3 regions of the Pullulanibacillus sp. KACC 23026 genome follow, and region 1 is predicted to be linked to each of the others. Evidence: riboswitches for the same ligand, from Rfam matches in the RefSeq annotation. Region 1 holds a riboswitch; each other region holds the start of a gene.
The links. Region 1 has a riboswitch for S-adenosylmethionine ahead of PU629_RS01155 (trans-sulfuration enzyme family protein). Riboswitches for the same ligand answer to the same signal wherever they lie in the genome.
Positions count from the first base shown of each region.

Region 2: another riboswitch for S-adenosylmethionine. It lies ahead of PU629_RS19095 (methionine ABC transporter ATP-binding protein); the one in region 1 lies ahead of PU629_RS01155 (trans-sulfuration enzyme family protein).
Region 3: another riboswitch for S-adenosylmethionine. It lies ahead of metH (methionine synthase); the one in region 1 lies ahead of PU629_RS01155 (trans-sulfuration enzyme family protein).

Region 1 covers NZ_CP119107.1:242,189-249,835, reverse strand. Annotated here, with positions in the region: gene speD (adenosylmethionine decarboxylase) at 13-828, opposite strand; gene PU629_RS01170 (hypothetical protein) at 1,105-1,395, shown strand; gene PU629_RS01165 (hypothetical protein) at 1,557-2,315, opposite strand; gene PU629_RS01160 (aminotransferase class I/II-fold pyridoxal phosphate-dependent enzyme) at 2,494-3,657, opposite strand; gene PU629_RS01155 (trans-sulfuration enzyme family protein) at 3,654-4,811, opposite strand; SAM riboswitch class I at 4,970-5,082, opposite strand; gene PU629_RS01150 (hypothetical protein) at 5,223-5,369, opposite strand; gene PU629_RS01145 (precorrin-2 dehydrogenase/sirohydrochlorin ferrochelatase family protein) at 5,433-6,056, opposite strand; gene PU629_RS01140 (sirohydrochlorin chelatase) at 6,053-6,805, opposite strand; gene cobA (uroporphyrinogen-III C-methyltransferase) at 6,807-7,580, opposite strand; gene cysC (adenylyl-sulfate kinase) at 7,631-7,647, opposite strand, start outside.
Region 2 covers NZ_CP119107.1:4,121,384-4,129,030, forward strand. Annotated here, with positions in the region: gene PU629_RS19085 (MetQ/NlpA family ABC transporter substrate-binding protein) at 1-371, opposite strand, end outside; gene PU629_RS19090 (methionine ABC transporter permease) at 422-1,084, opposite strand; gene PU629_RS19095 (methionine ABC transporter ATP-binding protein) at 1,074-2,111, opposite strand; SAM riboswitch class I at 2,195-2,300, opposite strand; gene PU629_RS19100 (hypothetical protein) at 3,170-3,529, shown strand; gene PU629_RS19105 (hypothetical protein) at 3,579-3,743, shown strand; gene PU629_RS19110 (glycoside hydrolase family 13 protein) at 3,889-5,523, opposite strand; gene PU629_RS19115 (ThuA domain-containing protein) at 5,665-6,384, opposite strand; gene PU629_RS19120 (histidine phosphatase family protein) at 6,424-7,062, opposite strand; gene PU629_RS19125 (carbohydrate ABC transporter permease) at 7,112-7,647, opposite strand, start outside.
Region 3 covers NZ_CP119107.1:1,828,857-1,836,503, forward strand. Annotated here, with positions in the region: gene PU629_RS08520 (HD domain-containing protein) at 313-936, shown strand; gene PU629_RS08525 (YfhD family protein) at 1,110-1,307, shown strand; SAM riboswitch class I at 1,454-1,565, shown strand; gene metH (methionine synthase) at 1,819-5,262, shown strand; gene PU629_RS08535 (bifunctional homocysteine S-methyltransferase/methylenetetrahydrofolate reductase) at 5,282-7,219, shown strand; gene PU629_RS08540 (CPBP family intramembrane glutamic endopeptidase) at 7,342-7,647, shown strand, end outside.

The DNA of each region.
Region 1 (7,647 bases):
GAGCCTGTTCTTTTAAAATTCCACCCCCATGTTCTTCCCATAAAAGATCTCGTCCATTTCCTTCTTAAGCTGCTTCGTGATCGTCATTTGTTCTTTCTCCGAGAGCTTTTCTTTTGTATAGCCAAAGAGGTAATTATTGAGATCAAAGTTCTTAAGCTTACATTTAGTATGAAAAATATGTTCTTGGTAGACGTTAACATCAATCATATGATAGTCTTCTTTTACGTTATCCGGTATATAATTTTGAATCGAATTAATTTCATGATCGATAAAAAGCTTCTTCCCCGTCTTATCTCTTGTGAAGCCTCTAACGCGATAATCCATTGTCATAATGTCTGTATCAAAAGAATGAATGAGGTAATTAAGGGCTTTTAAAGGAGAGATTTCTCCGCAAGTCGATACGTCAATATCTGCTCTGAACGTGCAGATTCCTTCCTGTGGATGATATTCCGGATAAGTATGAACCGTAATATGACTCTTATCCAGATGATCGACAATAGACTTTGGCAATGGCCCCGGCGTTTCAGCCAGATGCTCGGTCGGCACCTCTGTTATCGGTCCCTCTGAAACGAGAAGAGTGACGCTCGCTCCTTGAGGGACATAATCTTGTTTGGAAACATTCAGCACATGGGCACCGATTATCTCTGACACATGATTCAAGATTTCGGTTAAACGCGTCGCATTGTATTGTTCATCGATATACTCTATGTAGGCTTCACGCTCTTCTTTTGTCTTTGTGTAACAAATATCATACATATTAAAACTCAAGGTTTTCGTTAAATTATTGAAACCATGAAGTTCAATGACCTGCTCTCCTGAAAGTTTCACGATCCATTCCCCCTTGACAGTTTAAACAAGCCTTCCGGAAAAGGAGTCAAAACATTTATATTCTTAGAGTTTTTTCTAAGAAAGTGCCACAATCCAATAGTCCGTTTTCTATTCCTTAAGTTCCCCCAGTCCGTCTAAACCATACATGCCCTATAGTCTATCTTTTAATCCTATCTATCTCTTACTTGTTCCATAAAAAAGGGCCGCTTGAGAAAAACGATGGGGATCCTGCTGTAGAAGCAAAAGAGGGAAACCGAGGGACTTTTTTTAAGGAAGATGGCCTTTAAGTTTTTATATTCAGCACTAATGGCTTGTTTATTCGGTCTAGTGAATCAGAGCACAATAGGGGCGATTACTTTTTTCGTTTTAGCCTTTATGATTGGTTTATTAATTCCAGAGCGGACGCGTCAACCAACGTCCTTTAAACCAACACGTGTTTCCGTCATTTTCTTAGTTATATTGTTGGTTTTAACCGTCATTTGGACAGCGAGCATTCCTATTAAAATGGGCGCTTGGCTCATTTTATTAATCATTTATTTACTTGAAAAAATTGAAAAGACCTATTGAACCCCCATCAGTTATAAGCAGTTTGCAGCAAGAAGGGGTTCGTTTAAATGGAAATAAATAAAGGATACCATTCATTCTTGAATTAGTATCCCTTTTAATTTATTTGTTGACGTTTTCTACCTCAAAACCAAACCCGTTACCCTTCAGCAAGATTTCCCCATTTATTTAGAGGTTAATTCATTTATTTCCTTCATGAAAGCTTCTTCATTCATAAGTTTATGCAAAGCATCGACCATGAGTTTTTGGTTTTCAAGCTGAGTATCATGGCTTTTATCATTCTCATGTTTAATCAAGTTTAATTTCTCAAGCAGCTTCATAAAACCTGACCTTTGTTCTTTATCTATTTCGGCTTGCTTTCTCGACATTTCTTCAAGAAGAAGGGTTTGCAAAGACTGCATTTCTAACACAGATTCTGTCTCGCTTGTTTTCTCCTCCTTCAATCCATGGATGTGTTCCGCCACTTCCGTTAGGCGTTGACTCAGTTCTTCAAGCTGGATAGACGCCTTCAGACTTTCAATTTGCTCAGAGCTCTGCTGAATCCGAGTGATCGCCTCTTTTAAAAGCGAGTGCATTTCCTCTTGCTTGTCATTGGATTGATTTTGGATCGATTGGAGTTTGTCTAATTGCTCCGTCCTCTCCTGCTTCTCTTCAATCTGCCCGTCGATTAATATATCCTGCTGCTTATTGAGTTGGTCCATTTTTTTGGAATCCATGTACGTGACCTCTAGAAGATTGTTAATAAGCTGATTAAGGTCAGAGAGGGTTCTCAAGGCATCTTGATTCTGTTCTTCTAATCGGGTCACCGATTCATTTAAAGGGCTGTAAATAACGACTTTGGGAGATTGGCTTTCAAGAGAATGATTTCCCTTTTTAATGCCAGGTGATATTTTAGGGTTTATATAGGGCTTTGACACATTCATAACCTCACTATTCCTATTTTTTTATTCAGGGTTAAAAAATGATCTTACTGCCACTCTATGCCGCAACCTAAAATTCAGTGTCCCATTTCCCCATTAGAATTAGAAAAACATGACATAGGAAGGGACAGACCCCATCGACCAGTTAGTCTGTCAATAGAGGACTGCCCCCACCAATTATTTATTTTGTTGTAGAGGCTGCGGCTGCAATGGCTGCCAAGGCTTGGTCGAAGTCCGCAATCAGATCATCTGTGTCTTCTAGTCCAACCGATAATCGGAGAAGACCATCCGATATCCCTCGTGCATGCCGTTCTTCACGCGGCATCGCTGCATGAGACATGCGTGCCGGGTAAGAAAGAATGCTTTCTACAGCCCCTAGACTGACGGCAAACAACGGAAGTCGAAGGTGTTCGACTAAACGGCGAACCGCCTCTTCTGATTCCAATTCAAAGGAAAGAACCGCTCCCGGGCCTTTAGCTTGCGATTGATGCAGGAGAGCACCGGGGTGATGCGCTAATCCAGGATAATACACCTGCTTAACCAGCGGATGCTGATCAAAATAAGCGGCAAGCTTTTGCGCGGTTTCCTGGCTTTGCTTCATCCGTGCTGAAAGGGTTTTAATTCCCCTCATCACAAGCCATGAATCATGAACACCCAATATGCTGCCAAAACCATTTTGAATCTGGTACACTTTTTGCGACAGTTCCTCTGAGTTAACGGTCACGAGTCCTGCTACAACATCAGAATGGCCGCCAATAAACTTGGTTGCAGAGTGAATCACAACATCCCAGCCAAGGGCATGGGGGTTCTGCAAATAAGGTGACATAAAGGTATTATCCACAATGGACAATAGACCTTTTTCTTTGGCAAATTGAGCCACTGCTTTTAAGTCAATAACCCGAAGCTGTGGATTAGAAGGGGTTTCAATATAAATCGCTTTCGTCTCTGGACGGACCGCTTTCTCTAGTTGAGAGAGATCGGTAAGGTCAACAAAGGTAGTTGTAATCCCTAGTCTAGGAAAAATTTGCGAAAGGGCTCTGAATGCCCCCCCATAAATATCCTCGCAGGCCACCACATGACTTCCCGCTTCAAGGGTTAAAAAGACACTCGTGATTGCGGCCATTCCCGATGCAAATGCAAAGCCAGCCTTTCCCCCCTCCAGTTCAGCGATGATTTTTTCTAACGCCTGTCTCGTTGGATTTCCAGATCGGGCATAATCAAATTCAGGAGGTTGATCCCAGTCAAACTGATGAAAGGTTGAGGCTTGGTAAATAGGAACACTTGCCGCTCCCGTTTGCCCATCAACCTCAACTCCCGTATGTAGGTTTAACGTTTCAAACTTCATCGTTTCACGCTCCCCTTCGCTTTATTAAAGGCTTGATCCAGGTCAGATAAAATGTCCTCAATATGTTCGATCCCTACTGAGAATCGGAGAAGTGTATCGGTCACGCCAATCGCATCACGGATCTCTTTTGGAATATCCGCATGTGTTTGCACAGCAGGATACGTCATGAGCGATTCAACACCACCCAAACTCTCGGCAAAGGTGATGACTTTTAACTCTTTCAAAATGTGAGGGACAAGCTCCGCATTCTCCACATCAAAGGAAATCATCCCGCCATACCCCGTTGATTGCTTCTCTTGAATGGCACGTCCTGGATGATCCTTTAGCCCCGGATAATAGACCTTCTTAATAATGGGGTGATCCTGTAGCCATTCAGCAACACGTCTTGTATTCGTCTCATGTGCTTCCATTCTTAGCGCTAACGTCTTAAGACCGCGAAGCATTAACCAGCTGTCTTGCGGACCAAGAACAGCCCCTTGTGAATTTTGATAGAATTGAAGACTTTTTCCTAATTCCTCATCCTTTGCGACCAAGATCCCGCTTAGAACATCATTATGGCCGCCAAGATATTTGGTACCCGAATGAATAACCAGGTCGGCACCTAGCTCTAATGGGCGCTGAAAATAAGGTGTCAAAAAGGTATTATCAACTATAACTAATATTCCGTGTTTTTTAGCTAGAGCCACACATGCCTGAATATCACAAATCTTCATTGTAGGATTACTCGGAGTCTCAATAAAAATCGCTTTCGTCTCTGGGCGAATGGCTTCGGCAATTGCTGACTGTTCCCTTGTATCTACAAACGTAAAGTCGACTCCATAGGGTTTAACAACCTGTTCAAACAAACGATAAGTACCGCCATAAAGATCATCACTTGAGATAATGTGGTCACCAGGCTTGAACAACTGACATATACAAGCAATCGCTGCCATGCCTGACGCAAAGGCGAGCCCTGTCGCACCCCCTTCTAAAGAAGCGACGGTTTCTTCTAAAGCTCGGCGGGTTGGATTATCCAATCTCGAGTAGTCAAAACCCGTGCTTGTCCCGAGAGCCGGATGCGAGTACGTTGTCGAATGATAGATTGGAAGAACAACAGCTCCAGTCTGCGGATCCCTCCGATTCCCTGATTGAACCAATTTTGTCTCTAATTTCATCCCTATCCATCCTCCAAATGTTGCATAATGATTGAAAAAACCTTTTTATTTTTAAAAATATTTAGATTAAACAAAAGCAAAGATTCAGCCCTCTAAAAATAATAAAAAGGTCCTTCTCCAACCGAGAAAGACCTAATCTTAAAAACTAGAAGTTAAGTTCCTCATCTGTCAGAAAAATTTTCTGCTGGAGTTAGCACCGTGAAAAAGGAAAATCCTTTTTTCGGTTGCCGGGCGTCATCGGGCCAGTCCCTCAGCCTACTCTTGATAAGAGAAGGTATTAAATTTTTTAAAGAGGACAAACTCCCCTTTTTCAGACGGGAATTATAATTATTACTTTACTCCGATAACATCTGTGCTGTCAACCATTCTTTATCACTAAAAAAAGATTAACCGAACAGGTCATCCTCTTGTTTAAACCACACTAATCATACCGTCTGACCTCTTTGAACAAGCGATTAATAGAACAGCCAAAACCACCATTAATAAGCCGTTAATCTTAAAAATAATCGTTGCTTTGTACTCGTCTGCTAAAATAACAGGAAAGCGCGATAGTACCAACGGGCATTACTCTTTGAACGTAAAAAAGGCCGACTCCTCTAATTAATCGAAAAGTCTGCGCCCTTATAGATAGTTAGCTTTAAAACCTTCATAATCATCAAGAACTTTTTTTTGCTCTCCCTCGGAGTGATAGATGGGCTCAAGCAAGGCGCTGAGCAAAAGGTGTTTTTCCTGCTCCTTAAGTTGGTCGTTCTTTATTAGAGCTCGGCACTGACCGAGGAAATCCACATACTTGTCAAATTCCGGTTCAAAGCGTTCTTCCAGCTCTTGCTTGATTCTTTTGGTAAGCAATGGACTTGCCCCTTCTGTAGCAATGGCAATCGTCAGTTTACCTCTCGTAACAAGAGCAGGTGAGGAAAAATTCCCGAGGCTCGGCTGACTGACCACATTTAGAAGCTGATGATCTGAGACACGCTTCGCAATGATTGCATTTAACGCCTTGTCATCAGTTGCCGCAATGACAATAAAAGCGGTCTCTTCATCCCCCTCCTCATAGTCCCTCTTAATCCAGGTCATCTCTCCTCTTTCCAGATACCCCTTAAATGAAGGGTGAAGATTTGGACTGATGACCGTCACTCTTGCTTCCCCTCTGACTAAGTTTTCCATCTTTCGAAAAGCCACTTGGCCGCCGCCTATGATGAGGGCTGTTCTCCCTTTAATATCTAAAACAATTGGATACCCGCTCATCCTACTTCTTCAACCTCTTCTAAATTTAAACCTTCCATAACCCGGTCCACCAAGACTGTTCTCAGATTCTTATGAGAACCAAGAGGCCGGCAAAGATAAAAGGTTTGGTCAGGAGATTGAAGCGCCTCAATGGCCTCCTCCATCTCCCTCATTAAAAGACCCGTAAACATGAGATAGGGAATCACAAAGATTTGCTTAAAGGGAGAGGTTTTGGCATTCTTCAGACCTGTGCCAAGGAGAGGCTCACAAGCTGCTAGAAAACAAGTACTGACAGGCATCGCTTCTTTCTCCCATAGGCGCTGACTAATGTCCTTAAACGCCTCCTGAATATCTGGATCTGAGCTTCCTCTTCCAACAAGCAAAACGGCAGAATTCCCCAAGACTGGAGTCCCTTTTTCATAGATTCGGTCAGATAGAATATCAATAATCTTAGAATCACAACCAAATGGATCACCAAAGTGAAAGCGAATTTCAGGGTAATCTTTGCTGATCGCGGCTATTTCTCTTGGAATATCTTGCTTGACATGTCCCGCCGCTAAAAGAAGCACGGGCTGAATCAATATATCGGTAGCCCCGCGCTTAATACATCTCTCAATTCCCTTTTTAATAGAAGGATTGACTAATTCGAGGAAGCAAATCTCTTGGATCTGGACAGGAACGTGCTCGATACAAGACTGGATAAAAGTGACAGCCTGATCGACCCCTCTCTTTACCCGGGTTCCATGACTGATATAGAGAACGGCTTGCATATTACAGGACCTCCTGAACCCGTTTGTTAAGAAGAGAATCGAACCACTGAATTTGTTCTCGTAAAGATACAACCTCACCTATAACAATCATCGTTGGGTTTTGTATCTTGGCTTCTGCCGCCTGCCTCACAATGGTTTCAAGCGTGCCGGTGACCGTTCGCTGTTTGGATGTCGTTCCCCATTCAATTAGAGCGATCGGAGTTGCAGCGGCTTTTCCATGCTTCACCAAGTTCGCTACAATTTTGGGCAGCTCCCGTACCCCCATATAGATGGCCAAAGTATCGATCCCATTAGCCAAGGTTTTCCACTTGCTTTCATCCACTTCCCCGGCTTTTTCATGACCGGTTATAAAGGCAACAGAACCGCTGTATTCTCGGTGAGTCAGCGGTATCCCTGCATAAGCGGCAGCAGCTGAGCCCGACGTCACACCTGGCACAATTTCAAACGGAATACCATACTGAGCAAGCTTAACCGCTTCTTCCCCGCCTCTTCCAAAGATAAAGGGGTCGCCTCCCTTTAAACGGGTCACGATTTTACCTTTTTCAGCATGGGAAACCAAAAGACGGTTGATCGCCTCTTGTTGAAGGGTATGATGGTTGGGCAACTTACCGCAGTAAATTAACTCCGCCTGCTCTTTTGCCTCGTTTAACAGCTCCTGATTGACTAGTCGGTCGTAAACAATCACATCTGCTTGCTGAATACATTTCAACCCTTTTACCGTGATTAAATCCGGATCACCAGGTCCTGCCCCGACAAGGTAAACTTTGCCTAGCATCGGTCGGCCTCCTTCCCTTGGTTTCTTTCTTGTTGAAAATGAACAATTAACTATTCAATAATTCCTT
Region 2 (7,647 bases), 920 kb from region 1:
TTCTTGGAGTAAATGCCCATTGGCCAAATAGCCGTCGTCCCAATCGCAGACAAGTCTAAGTTATGATCTTTTTTAAATGAATCAAAATAGATGACCGTTTGGAAGGCGTTTAGATCAATATCTCCATTGTTTAATGCAATGTTAGGCTGTACATAGTCACTGAATTTAACGATTTGAATATGAATTCCCTTTTTCTTAGCAAGCTTTTGTACGAGATTCCAAGTTGGAAGTTCTGCAGGAGAAATCCCTACTTTTACAGTAACCGGTTTATTTGAATCCGAATTGCTGCTATCGCTATTTTGACTTGATCCGCAAGCAGATGCGGCTATAAGCATAAAGAGTCCAAGTACTACCACTATAATTTTTTTCATTCTGATAACCTCCATGTAGGTAAGAAAATGTCTATGTTAACCAGTAAGGATTATTTTCTCCTAATTTTCTTTGATAAATAATTTCCTAGTGCTTGAATAAGCCAAACGAATACGACAAGTAAAATGACCGTAATAACCATCGCTTGGGTTTTAAATTGCTGGTACCCATAAGTAATCGCTAAGTTCCCAAGACCGCCGCCACCGACAGCACCGGCCATGGCTGATGCTCCGATAAGTCCGATCGAGGCAATTGTCAAAGAAAGGATGATCGAACCGAGCGCCTCTGGTAAAAGAAAACGCCAGATAATTTGCCAAGGTGTTGCCCCCATTGATTGCGCGAGCTCAATGACCCCTTTATCAATTTCCAACAAGGAGTTCTCAACAAGTCGGCCAATGTATGGCGCCGTAAACAGCACCAGTGGAACAATCGCAGCAGTTGTCCCAATCGAAGTATGAACGATAAGACGTGTAAAAGGAATGATTGCTACCACTAGAATAATAAAAGGAATGGATCTAAAAATATTAATAATTATATTTAAAATGGTATAAACCACTTTATTCTCTAGGATACCTTCTTCTCTTGTGATGACGAGAATCACACCAAGCGGAATTCCAATTAGGATAGAAATAAGAAATGCCACGACAACCATGTAGAGTGTTTGCTCGACAGACTGAAGCAATTCCGGCCAAAACCAAGACCAATCAAATGCCATTTAGATCAACCTCCTTAATGTTAACCTCTTGGCTTTTGATAAACTGAATCGTCTTTTTGACTTCATCTTCATTACCAATAAAATCAACAATTAAATTACCAAAAGGGGTTCCTTGGAGCTCGGTTACCATGCCATGAATGACGCTGACATGGACGTCAAATTTCTTAGCAACGGTTGAAAGTAGCGGTTCACTCGTTGAATTTCCTTTAAAGATAATGCGATAAAGAAAATGGTCATTTGTTTGGTTTTCAATGAATCCCCGTTTGATGGAATCTGGAATACTATCATTCAATACCGTGCGCACAAAATTTTTCGCAATATCAGTTTGCGGATCAGAAAAGACATCAAGGACAGAGCCTTGCTCCACGATCACGCCACCTTCAATGACCGCCACTTTATCACAAGTATCACGGATGACATTCATTTCATGAGTGATCATTAAAATCGTAATGCCCAATTCATCTCTCACACGTTTTAATAGTTCTAAAACAGATCTTGTCGTATCAGGATCAAGAGCAGATGTCGCCTCATCACACAACAGAATATGGGGATCTGTTGCCAAAGCACGAGCAATTCCCACCCGTTGCTTTTGTCCTCCAGACAGCTGTTCAGGATACTGATGGGCTTTATCTTCTAAGCCAACAAACGATAAAAGCTCCATAACCTTTGCTTCGATTTCCTTCTTGGGTCTGCCCTCCAGCACGAGCGGCATCGCCACATTTCCGAAAACGGTTTTTGCTTGAAGCAAATTAAATTGCTGAAAAATCATCCCAATCTTTTTCCGCTCTTTTCTCAGTTCTTTAGGCGATAGAGATTGAATGTCCACCCCTTCAATAAGAACCTGTCCAGAAGTCGGACGTTCAAGAAGATTCACACAGCGAATCAAAGTACTTTTACCCGCCCCACTGAATCCAATGACGCCAAAGATCTCGCCTTTCTTGACTTCAAGATTAATGCCTTTTAAAGCAGTGACCGTCTTCGATTTACTTTTACCGTAAACTTTGTGTACATCTTTAAGAATGAGCACCGGTTTGACCTCCTATCTCTCAACCTATTTTTCACATCAAAAAACCTCTTTCATTCAAAATGAAAGAGGTTTACATGTATCGTACCTTATCTTTCAGAATGAAAAATAATTCTGCAGGAAGTAGCACCTTTCCCTTTGGAAGGTTGCTGGACGTCATCGGGCCTGTCCCTCAGTCTCTCTGGATAAGTGTTATATGAAATTATCAATAGTTCGAATCGAACATTCTCAATATTAAAAGATATACCCCAGAGTGTCAATCAGAAAAATGAGAGAAAGCAAACCGACAGCGCTATCATTCCTTTAATAGCAATGAAATATTTTTTTGAGTTTGGCTGAGCTTGTGGTATTTTCGGATGGTTTCTGGGACTTTGGAGGAGGTTCTAGGATCTTTCTCAAATTGATAGTGAGAAACATTGGCCTTCTTGGTTTTTTTGGGGATGTTCTCGGATTTTTGGCTGACCTTCTGGCATGTTTGGTCGACCTTCTTAGATTTTTGGCAAACCTTCTTGGATTTTTCTCAATTTGAATGTGGGCACATTGACCTTCTTGGATGTTTCGCGGATGTTCTCGGATTTTTGTTCGACCTTCTCAGATCTTTGGCTGACCTTCTTAGATTTTTCGCCAACCTTCTCGGATCTTTCTCATATTGAAAGTGGGCAACATTGACCTTCTTGGATTTTTTGGGGATGTTCTCGGATTTTTGGCCGACCTTCTGGCATGTTTGGTCGACCTTCTTAGATTTTTCGCCAACCTTCTCGGATCTTTCTCAATTTGAATGTGGGCACATTGACCTTCTTGGATTTTTTGGGGATGTTCTCAGATTTTTGGCTGACCTTCTGGCATGTTTGGTCGACCTTCTTAGATTTTTTGCCGACCTTCTCGGCTCTTTCTCAATTTGAATGTGGGCACATTGACCTTCTTGGATTTTTTGGGGATGTTCTCAGATTTTTGGCTGACCTTCTGGCATGTTTGGTCGACCTTCTTAGATTTTTTGCCGACCTTCTCGGATCTTTCTCAATTTGAATGTGGGCACATTGACCTTCTTGGATTTTTTGGGGATGTTCTCAGATTTTTGGCTGACCTTCTGGCATGTTTGGTCGACCTTCTTAGATTTTTTGCCGACCTTCTCGGCTCTTTCTCAATTTGAAAGTGGGCACATTGACCTTCTTGGATGTTTCGCGGATGTTCTCGGATTTTTGTTCGACCTTCTTGGATCTTTGGCTGACCTTCTAGCATTTTTAGCCGACCTTCTTGGATCTTTGGCTGACCTTCTTAGATTTTTGGCAAACCTTCTCGGATTTCCCATCGACCTTCTAGATTTCCACCCAACCTTCTCGGGTTTTCTACCAGGGCAAATTATGGGGGTTGAAAATATATGTTTCCACATTCATAATTCTATATTAAAACACGGAGACTAATACTGCTGAGTCGATGTTTCTTACGGAATATCCTATAGGAGGTCATCTTATGGATGAGCAGCTCCACTTGTTGGTGCAACGTTTAGAACTTGCTCAACAAGATTTCAACTATGCGGAGCCAGGACACGTTGACAGAGCTATTGATCATTTAGGGGCAGCTGAAATGGAACTGGCGTTGTATCTTCAGGAGACTCGACTTAGTCATGAAGCATGAGCAGCAATAGCCGCTCATGCTTTTTAAGTCGATATATAAACTTATTCAGTGATTATCCAACTAATTAGATGAAACCAAATGCTTAAACCTTAGCGTCTGGAATACTATTTTATGAAAGGATACCTTTCCTCAAACTTATTTATTCCTATAATTGATAAATCCTGGCTTCATGAGGGCGAAGGGTGGTAAATTGAATACTTTCTTTTTCGGTGACATCAGAGTAATTTGCTAATTTAAGCTGCTTGTTGGTTTCGTCGAGAACCGAATCCAATTTAAAAACTGTGGAGTGATCCGAATGATTAAGAATGATCAACCACAGCGAATCCTCCCATTTGCGAGTATACACGTAGAGATGCTCATCTCCCACTGACAGGTCGTTATAATCGCCATATACCATGACCGGATTCTCTTTTCTCATTTTTATGAGACGTTTATAGTAATAAAAGACAGAATCTGGATCTTCTAATGACTCTTTTACATTTATCTCTTTATAGTTTGGATTTACCTTAATCCATGGTTGACCGGTCGTAAATCCGGCATTGGCTGAATCATCCCATTGGATGGGAGTGCGAGAGTTGTCTCGGCTTAACAAAATTAAGCTATCCAGCACTTCGTTTGGGTCTCTTCCTTTGTCCACTTCTTCTTTGTATTTATTCTTCATGGCAATATCTTGGTAATCTTCAATGGAGTTGAAACGAACACCCGTCATTCCTATTTCTTCACCTTGATAAATATAAGGAATGCCTGGAAGTGTATGAATCATTGTCGCGAATAGCTTGGCTGACTCCTTGCGATAGGCTTGGTCATTTCCATAGCGTGTCACCTGTCTTGTATGATCATGATTGTTCAAAAACTGGGAGTTCGTCCCTTTCCCTTTTAACCCTTCATACCAGCGCTTTTGAATGTCCTTAAAGCGTTGCATGTCCCAAGTTGGCATATCGTCTGCCACCTCGAAATGAAATAAAGTATGAAGTTCATGACGATCTTCCCCTACGTAAAGGAGTCCATCTTCAGGTTTTACAAAAGGAATTTCGCCAACCGTCATAATATCATAGTGCCTGAACACTTCTCGGTTCATTTCTTGTAAATATTCATGAATTCCAGGATTATTGCCGAGATAATTAATAGTTTGGGGATGTTCTACATTCGGGAAGCCTTTTAATTTTGCTAAGAGATTAATGACATCGAGACGAAAGCCATCAATGCCTTTATCTAACCAGAATCTCATCATTTTATAAATTTCTTGTCGGACCTCTGGATTATCCCAATTCAAATCAGGTTGTTCGATAGCAAAGGAATGCATGTAATACTGCCCAGTTTTAGAATCATACTCCCAGGCAGATGGTGTAAAATAAGAACGCCAATTATTTGGTTCCTTTCCATCCACTGGATCTTTCCAAATGTACCAATCCCGTTTCGGGTTATTTTTAGAGGCACTTGATTCCAAAAACCAAGGATGCTTATTGGACGTATGGTTCACCACCAGATCCATAATGAGCTTCATTCCCCGTTCATGAACCGCTTTTAATAAGCGTTCCCATGTCTCCATATCCCCTGCTTTATCCATAATCCTATAATAATCTGAAATATCGTAACCGTTATCTATATCTGGTGATTCATAACATGGATTGAGCCATATGACATCAATGCCTAATTCCTTTATATAATCTAATTTATCGATGACCCCTTCTAGATCACCATAACCATCACCATTAGTATCATAAAAACTACGCCAGTATACTTGATAGACAACCGCTTCTTTCCACCATACTCTTAACACCAATCTGCCCCCCTGGTTTCAAATAATTATTTGTCTAAAAGAGAAGTATAAAAACATGCGCTCACCGAGGTGAGCGTCATGTTTATTAATAAAAGCAAACCCAATGGAATTTGTCTTTTGATGAGAAAGTAAAAGCCACTTCTATTTATCAAAACGCTCTAAAGGCTGTACATTCCCGCGAATAGGTTGATTCTGATTTAATGGCTTAACATAATTAACTGCATTCACGATAACACGTTGAATATCATCCTGGTGGTAAGTCGGGAATGTTTCATGTCCTGGTCTAAAATAAAAAACCTTCCCTAATCCGCGGTTAAATACGCATCCACTTCTAAAAACTTCACCACCACGGAACCAACTTAAGAATACCAATTCATCAGGTTCAGGAATGTCAAAATGCTCACCGTACATTTCTTCATGATCTAGCTCTATATACTCGCCAATTCCTTCTGCAATTGGATGACTTGGATTGACCACCCATAAGCGTTCGTTCTCACCGGCTTCACGCCACTTTAAATCGCAGGTTGTTCCCATTAAACTCTTGAAGATTTTCGAAAAATGGCCGGAATGTAAAACAATTAAGCCCATTCCTTTTAATACACGGTCCTTTACCTTTTCAACAATTCGATCATCAACTTTATCATGTCCGGTATGCCCCCACCATATAAGAACATCTGTTTCATTTAGCACATTGTCAGTTAGACCATGTTCTGGCTGTTCTAAAGTTGCTGTTTTTGCTTCAAGACCATTTTCTTTCAAAAAATTTGCTATCGTACCATGGATTCCTTCAGGATAAACGTCTCTTACTTCAGCATCCGTTTGTTCATGAATGTTTTCATTCCATACTGTTACCTTTACCATAAAGACAACTCCCTTTTTCATTAATTAAATTAAATTTGATTAATAAGCTTTTGCATTTAGGTCAAAAGTTAATTCCCCTAGATGGTCGATGTACATTTTGTATCCTACACACTTTCCATCCTCATTAATTTGATATTTGAAAATACCCGCATTCGGACAAGGGTTCATTGTTTCTTCGACGACGATCTTCTTCAGTTCACCCGTTGTCGCTCCATGCCCAAATACTAGGACTACCGAGTTTGAGGAAATGTACTTTTGAATAACTTCCTTATAGAATTTATTGACTCTTTCTTTTACATCATCTTCTTTCTCTGGCCATTTAGGCCACCACTGATCATTAGGAGACGTCTTGTAGAATTGACTGTTTGGAAACTCACCGATAATATCTGAGATCGTCTCCCAGTTATGATCTCTATAATCCAATGAAAGTTCATGGAAAAATTCACACATCTCTGGTGCAAGATGAATAGGCAGCTTCTTCTGGTCAGCTACTGGATTGGCCGTTTCTATCACCCTTCTTAAGGGGCTGCTGTAAATGACATCTACATGGATATCTCTAAAGAACTCTTGCAGACATATGGCTTGTTCTTTTCCGAATTGCGACAACCCCGCGTTTGGGGAATCACCCTTACCAATATTCAATAGGGATTGAGCATGTCTAATGATGTATAAATCCATTCCTTTGTAACCTCTCTTCTTTAACTATAACGATGTGGCACTATAGTCATTATTTTATTGCTCCCTCTCCAATTCCTTTGATAATGTACTTCTGTGACAACACATAGAAAATAACGACAGGAATAATGGTTAACACTAATCCAGCCATTGCTAGGTTCCACTGTATTGTGAACTCTCCGAAGAAGAAGAAAGTTGAAAGCGGAATGGTTCTAAGATTCTCACTAGAGAGCACCAATGAAGGTAACAGATAGTCATTCCATATACCAATTACATTTAAAATAATGACCGTCGCCGTTATAGGTTTTAACATCGGAAAAACAATTCTCCAAAAAATCCCAAATCTTGAACAACCATCAATTGTTGCGGCCTCTTCCAAAGAAACTGGAATCGATTTAATAAAACCATGATAAAGAAATACACTCATTGCGGCGTGAAAACCTATGTTCATGTAGATTAAACCACCTCGTGAATCCATCATTTTAAGGTGGAAGAGCTGTTGAATCTCATTCATCAGCTGCATTAAGGGCATCATTAACGTCTGAAAAGGTATGATCATGGTGGCAACAAGAATCATAAAAATTACTT
Region 3 (7,647 bases), 1.6 Mb from region 1:
ACGGGGGGCCGTTTGCGCACGAAAAAAGAGGCCGCAACCGGGAAAATGGTGTGCAAGAGAAGTTTGCCCACGAAAACGAGCGAGATGAGAGCCAAATTGGTGGGTAAGCCAAGCTTCCCCACGAAAACGGAGGCCGCCACCGCCCGAGCAATGGTGCGCAAAAAAACGACTCCCCCCCCCTGAGAAATGGTGCCGAAGGGGTAATAGGTGATGACATGAGTAGGCAGCGTTTGAAAAACTGCTTACGGCCGAACGCGAAAACAAGTGAGCAGGGTCCTTCACAACAAAATAAATAAAGGGGAGGGTTTGACCGTGTATTTTGAACCTTACATAGAAATAGCTGAGCAACTTTCGTCAGCGGATCCGGCTCATGACGTCCTGCATGTTAAGCGAGTATTTAAAAATGGACAAGCGATATTAGAAAAGGAATTGGAAGCGGATGAAGAGGTGGTTCTGACGGCTATTCTTCTTCATGAATTGATTAATTTGCCAAAGGACCACCCTTTTTCCTCACGATCCGGCGATTTGTGTGCAGAACTTGCTGGAGAATTACTTGAGACCCATCAATTTCCTATCGAAAAAAGGGAGGCAGTCCTCACCTGTATTCGTCATCATTCTTTTTCAAAAGGAATAGTTCCAAAGACGATCGAAGAAAAAATTGTGCAGGATGCGGATCGCTTAGATGCGATGGGCGCGATAGGGATTGCGCGTTGTTTTGCAACAAGTGCGGCTATGAAAAGACCCTTTTATCAAGAGAAGGATCCTTTTTCTAAAGACCGCGGGCTAGACGGTAAAGGGTATGCCGTTGATCATTTTTATCAAAAACTTCTTCGGTTAGGTGATGCGATGCATACAGAGGCAGCTAAAGGAATGGCCCAGTCACGACTTGAATTTATGAACCATTATCTTGATCAATTGGATAATGAACTGGGCTGAACCCCTAGAATGGAGGCTCCAACTGTCAATCCGCTAGTGTTGGCGGCGTCAAAACGCGCCATGGGAGGCTTTTTTGAATAGATCCTGACTGAGGGAACAAGCTAAAAGGGTCTCCATTTAAAACATGGAGTGTGTTTCTCATTTTCGATCTATTAGGAAGGAGTTTGAGATAAATGGGCCGCCAGCATAAAACGCGTGTAAATCGTGATGGGAATTCAACCACATTGCCTCAAACGCCGAAACAATTAAAACGCCCGTATGATCAAGGGGAAGAGCTTGAATTGGCTAGAGAGCTGGATGAGGTGTACGATTTAAAGGCGCGGCAAGGCTATTCTCCAACAGAAGTGGAACGAAAAAAAGAGAAGCACTAAAGTCAAAGCTTTGAGGGCAACCGCTCTCAAAGCTTTTCTAATATTAGATCAAAGTTGAAAAAACCCATTGACAATCAGATAAAACACATGTAAATTTTGAATTATATAAAAATCAAGACGATTAACTGACATGAATTGAATATGTTCTCTTATCAAGAGCAGGTGGAGGGACTGGCCCGATGAAGCCCGGCAACCGGAAAAAAGTGTGCTTTTTTCACGGTGCTAACTCCAGCAGACGTGTGTTCTGGCAGATGAGAGCCCCAATTATAACTAACCAAGGGTCTTTCTGCTGACAGAAAGGCTCTTTTTATTGTTTGGGAAACGATTAATGGAAAAATCATAGTCGGTATGAATGAGCCGCTGCGGACATGATGACAAAGCTGAACGGTGATATTTTTGAAAAAAATGGCTATTCCAGCTCAAACTCTCATAAGTCGATTCTTCCTGCCATGCATTTAGCGAAGAGGCACATAACATGATATGTCAGTCTAGGTTACGAAAGGAGCACGCAATGGATACAACTTTACAGCAGGCGATGAAACAGCGCATTCTTCTTTTAGATGGTGGAATGGGAACGCTTCTTCAACAAAAACAATTATCGGAGGCTGATTTTGGCGGCCCTGAGTTAGATGGCTGCAATGAATATTTGAATCTTACTCGTCCTGATGTCATTGAGGCGATACATCGCGACTATCTAGAAGCGGGTGCGGATATTATTTCGACCAATACTTTTGGTTCGACACCGCTTGTGTTAGCGGAATACGAAGTGGCAGAACGAGCGGAAGAGATTTCGAGAAAAGCGGCTGAATTAGCTAGAAAGGCGGCGGACGCCTACTCCACGAGTAAGTGGAGACGTTATGTGGCAGGGGCGATGGGACCTACGACCAAAAGTTTGTCGGTCACGGGAGGAGCGACCTTCGAAGAACTCTCTGAATCTTATAAAATCCAGGCTCGAGGTTTGATTGAAGGCGGTGCAGATGTCCTTCTTTTGGAAACGTCACAGGATCTTTTAAATGTAAAAGCAGCCAGTCTTGGAATCCGCCAAGCTTTTGAGGAGTTAGGAAAAGAGCTGCCTGTGATGATCTCAGGAACAATCGAGCCGATGGGAACGACGCTTGCCGGGCAAACGATTGATGCGTTTTATCTATCCGTGGAGCACCTTAAGCCTTTATCAGTCGGCTTGAACTGCGCAACAGGCCCTGAATTCATGCGCGACCATATTCGGACTCTAAGCGAATTGGCCCAATCCGGCGTCAGTTGTTATCCGAATGCAGGTCTTCCAGATGAGGAAGGACACTATCACGAAACACCGGTTAGTTTTGCGAAAAAGATGGCCGACTTTGCGGAACAGGGCTGGTTGAATGTGGTCGGCGGTTGCTGCGGCACGACGCCTGATCATATTGCTGAGCTTCGACAAGCAGTCGCTGGGAAAGCGCCTCGAACGCTTCCGGCTGTCCATTCCCATGCCGTATCAGGCCTGACCTCTTTGTTTTTGGAAGAGGATAATCGCCCGATAATGGTGGGTGAACGGACGAATGTCATTGGCTCGCGAAAATTTAAGCGGTTAATCCAAGAAGGCGACTATGAAGCAGCTTCAGAGATTGCAAGAGATCAAGTGAAGTCGGGAGCTCATGTCATTGATATTTGCCTGGCAGACCCTGATCGCGAGGAAAACGAAGACATGGAAGCTTTTCTTTCTAAAGTCGTTCGAAAGGTCAAGGTTCCGCTCATGATCGACTCAACGGATGCTCAGGTGGTTGAGCTCGGACTAAAGCAATCCCAAGGAAAAGCGATCATCAACTCTACGAATCTAGAAGACGGGGAAGAGCGGCTTGCTCGGTTTGCGAGATTAGCGAAAAAATATGGGGCCGCTCTAGTTGTCGGAACGATCGATGAAGAAGGGATGGCCGTAACTCGTGAACGGAAACTCGAGGTGGCCAAACGATCAGTTGACCTCCTTGTTAATAAATATGGTCTTGAGCGATCGGATCTTATTTTTGATCCACTGACCTTCCCCGTTGGAACGGGTGACGCCAAGTACATTGGCTCCGCACTTGAAACCGTTGAAGGCATCCGTTTATTAAAAGAGCACTTTCCGGAGTGCCCGACCATTTTGGGAATAAGCAATGTTTCTTTCGGTCTTCCTCCTGCAGGACGTGAGGTGCTGAACTCCGTCTTTTTATATGAGTGCACAAAGGCGGGGTTAGGCTACGCGATTGTCAACACAGAAAAGCTAGAGCGTTATGCCTCGATTTCTAAGGAAGAACGTGAGCTGGCCCAGAATCTCCTTTTTAAGACGACAGATGAACTTGTTCAGGAATTCACGGCCTTTTATCGCAAGAAAAAGCCAGTTGCGCCAGAGAATCGTCCACAGTTACCTTTAAATGAGCGGCTCGCTCAATATGTAGTGGAAGGGACTAAGCAGGGCTTGATTGACGATTTGAATGAGGCTCTGAAACAATCAAAGCCGTTGGACATTATTAATGGTCCGTTAATGGACGGCATGACGGAAGTCGGACGCTTGTTTAATTTAAATGAATTGATTGTTGCAGAAGTGCTTCAAAGCGCGGAGGTTATGAAAGCCGCTGTTGCTCATCTTGAACCCTTTATGGAGAAAACGGAAACGGCCAATAAGGGAAAGATCCTTCTTGCAACGGTCAAAGGGGATGTCCATGATATTGGCAAAAATTTAGTGGAGATCATTTTAACGAACAACGGCTTTGAGGTCATTAATTTGGGAATTAAGGTTCCCCCCGAACAGCTTATTCAAGCTTATCGTGAACACGAACCTGATATGATCGGCCTGTCGGGTCTTCTCGTCAAATCTGCCCAGCAAATGGTCGTAACAGCAGACGATTTACAAAAAGCAGGCGTGAAGGCCCCGCTGCTAGTCGGCGGGGCGGCTCTTACGAAAAAGTTCACGTACACCAAAATTAAGCCGCAGTATGAGCCTCCTGTCATGTTCGCGAAGGATGCCATGGAAGGTCTTGATTTTGCAAACCGTCTCGTCCAAAGTGCTAATCGTGAAGCTTTGCTTGAAGAGCTGGAAAAAGCACGTCAAGCTATGGAAGCAAAAAAAATTACAGATGCGCAGCTTAGACGTGAACCGACCGAGAAAAAGGCGCACTCGACCATTCGTCGGGATGCCCCTGTTTATCAACCGGCTGACCTCGAGCGCCATATCCTGCGTCATTATCCGATTAAATATATTCGACCTTATATCAATTACCAAATGCTGATCGGCAAACATTTAGGCTTCAAAGGCAATGTCCTTAAGAGTCTTGAAGAAGGCGATCAAAAGGCAGTCGAGCTGTATGAGTTGATTCAAGAACTTCTTAACATCAGTGAAAGAGGAGATTTGCTTCAAACTCATGCGCTGTATCAATTCTTCCCCGCCCAAGCCGATGGAGACGATGTTTTAATTTATGACCCGCATGATCAAAAGACGGTGATTGAACGTTTCCAGTTTCCAAGACAGCAAAAGCCGTCTTATTTATGTCTCTCTGATTTTCTCCGGCCCGTTCAGAGTGGTGTCATGGATTATGTGGCGTTCTTTTCTGTCACAGCCGGTCGTGGTGTCCGAGATTTAGCTGAAAAGTGGAAGAATGAAGGGGATTATTTGCGTTCTCATGCGATTCAGTCATTAGCCCTTGAACTGGCTGAAGCTTTTGCAGAGCGCGTTCACCAAATGCTTCGGGACAGCTGGGGATTCCCCGACCCGCAGGAGATGACGATGCGTGAACGGTTTATTGCCCGTTATCAGGGCTTGCGTGTTTCTTTTGGCTATCCCGCTTGTCCTAACTTAGAGGACCAGGAGAAATTGTTTCGCTTGATTCATCCCGAAGATATCGGAGTTGAATTGACGGATGGCTTTATGATGGACCCAGAAGCCAGTGTGTCCGCACTTGTCTTCTCACATCCGGAAGCCAAATACTTTAGTGTAGAAAATGAATAGGGTAGAGGAGTGAGAAGTGGTGGGACTGTCTAATGGGGAACACTTTCGTACAAGAATTCAAAAAGGGTATCTGATTGGCGATGGAGCAATGGCTACTTTGCTTCATCAATCCGGTCAGCCGATTCGTTCTTGCTTTGAAGAGCTTAACTTGTCAGACCCTCATCTTATTAAAGGTGTTCACAGTGCTTATTTGCACGCGGGGGCACGACTGATTCAAACGAATTCTTACAGTGCGAGTCGTGTGGGTCTCGCTCGTTATGGATTGGGTGAACAGGTCGACGCGATTAATCGGGCGTCTGTTCAAATCGCGCGTGAAGCCGTATATGAGGCCCAATTGGAATCAACTGATCCAGCTTTTGTCTTTGGAACAATTGGCTCAATGATTGATTTTATTAAACAAACGGATCCGAAAGAGCAAGAAGCACTTATTGAAAACTTAGTTGAAGAACAGGCATCAGCCTTGTTAGAGGAAGGCGTCGATGGCCTCATCCTTGAAACCTATGCAGACTTGCAGGAGCTTAGCTTAGCATTAAGAAAAGTAAGAAGGTTGACTGATTTGCCAATCGTCACCAATCTTTCCCCCCTAGTTATAGGGGTGACTCGAGACGGCTATTCGATTGAAGAAGCGTTCAAGCAGCTTGTTGAATTAGGAGCAGATGTGGTTGGTTTGAATTGTCGATTAGGTTTAAGCGGACTTTTACGGACGTATGAACAAACATCGCTTGAACCCGGTATTCCATATGCTGCTGTGCCGAACGGCGGATTGCTTCATATGGAGGAGGACGGCGCATATGCTTATACGGCGAATGCTGATTATTTTGCTGACATTGGAACGGAACTGGTCCAAAAAGGAATTCGCTTGATTGGTGGCTGCTGTGGCACATCCCCTAATCATATTAAAGCCTTGAAAAATCGTCTTGATCAGACAGACTTCACATTAGGGGACACAGGTATAAAAAGTCAAAAGCCTTTAAAGGTAATAGAGCCGCTTTCTGCATCGGCTAGCCAGCCTGCGAAGGAAGATGCCGTTTTTTCGGTCAATGGAGTGAAGCCCCCAACCTTACTTGAAAAGGTGAAGCAGGAAACGACGATTGTCGTCGAGTTAGACCCGCCGAGGATGTTAAATGTAGAAAAGTATATTAAAGGGGCAGAGGCACTCCATGCTGCAGGTGTGGATGCGATCACACTTGCTGATAATTCACTCGGTACGGTCCGTGTAAGTAATATGGCACTTGCTAGTCTGCTTAAAGCTAGAGGCATGGAACCGCTTGTGCATATTGCCTGTCGCGATCGTAACCTAATTGGTCAGCAATCTCATTTAATGGGGCTGCATGTACTAGGCATCCATCAAATCTTACTGGTCACAGGGGATCCTTCTAAATTTGGTGATCTTCCTGGTGCGACCTCCGTCTACGATGTGTCGTCTACGGAGCTTATTAGAATGGTAAAAAAACTGAATAATGGTCACGCTTTCTCAGGACAATCTTTAAAGGCTCCATCCACTTTTGTCATCGGCACCTCCTTTAATCCCAATGTGCTTAACTTTAATAAGGCAATGGATCGCTTGAAACGCAAAATCGAGGCAGGGGCTGATTATGTCATGACCCAGCCGATTTATGATGCACGACTTTTTGAAAAACTCGCCCGTGCAGTGGAGCCTCTTGGCATTCCGGTATTTGTCGGCATTATGCCTCTAACGAGTGCACGCAATGCACAGTTTCTTCATCACGAGGTCCCGGGCATCAGCTTAACTGAGACTATTTTAAAAAGAATGCAGGACGCTCCTGAAGAATCAGCACATGAAGAAGGCATCAGGATAGCGGAAGAATTAGTGGATGAAGCCGCTGATTATTTTAATGGGATTTACCTCGTTACGCCGTTTCTGCGTTATGAGTTGACTGTTCACCTCACACACTACTTGAGAGATCGTTCCAAACGTTTACAAATAAAAAAATAAATCTAAAAGGATATCGCTGTTAAAAAGTGGTATCCTTTTTTCATAGGCTCATTCTTTTTATTGAATAGAAGTTAGTTAGACGATTAGTGACTGTTAAGCAGAAGGGAAATGAAGTGAAGAAAATGGCGAACAACCAACGCCCTATTGATCAGTTTTCCAATCGGGATATTCTCACCAGCCTGTATATGAGTCAGGGCCTGTTATTGCTGGCATCACTGGTGATTTATGGGGTCTTTATTCGAGATTTTAAAGTGATCGAACAGGTATGGATGGTGACCGATCCTTATTATTTTATTTATGCTCTAATCGTGGCTCTTGCCATCGTTGGGATCGAGCTCGTCCTTGAATTTAAACTGCCAGGGGACTGGTTTCAGGATAATGGAACCAATGAACGGCTGATGCAGGCGCTATCGATTCCTCATCTCTTT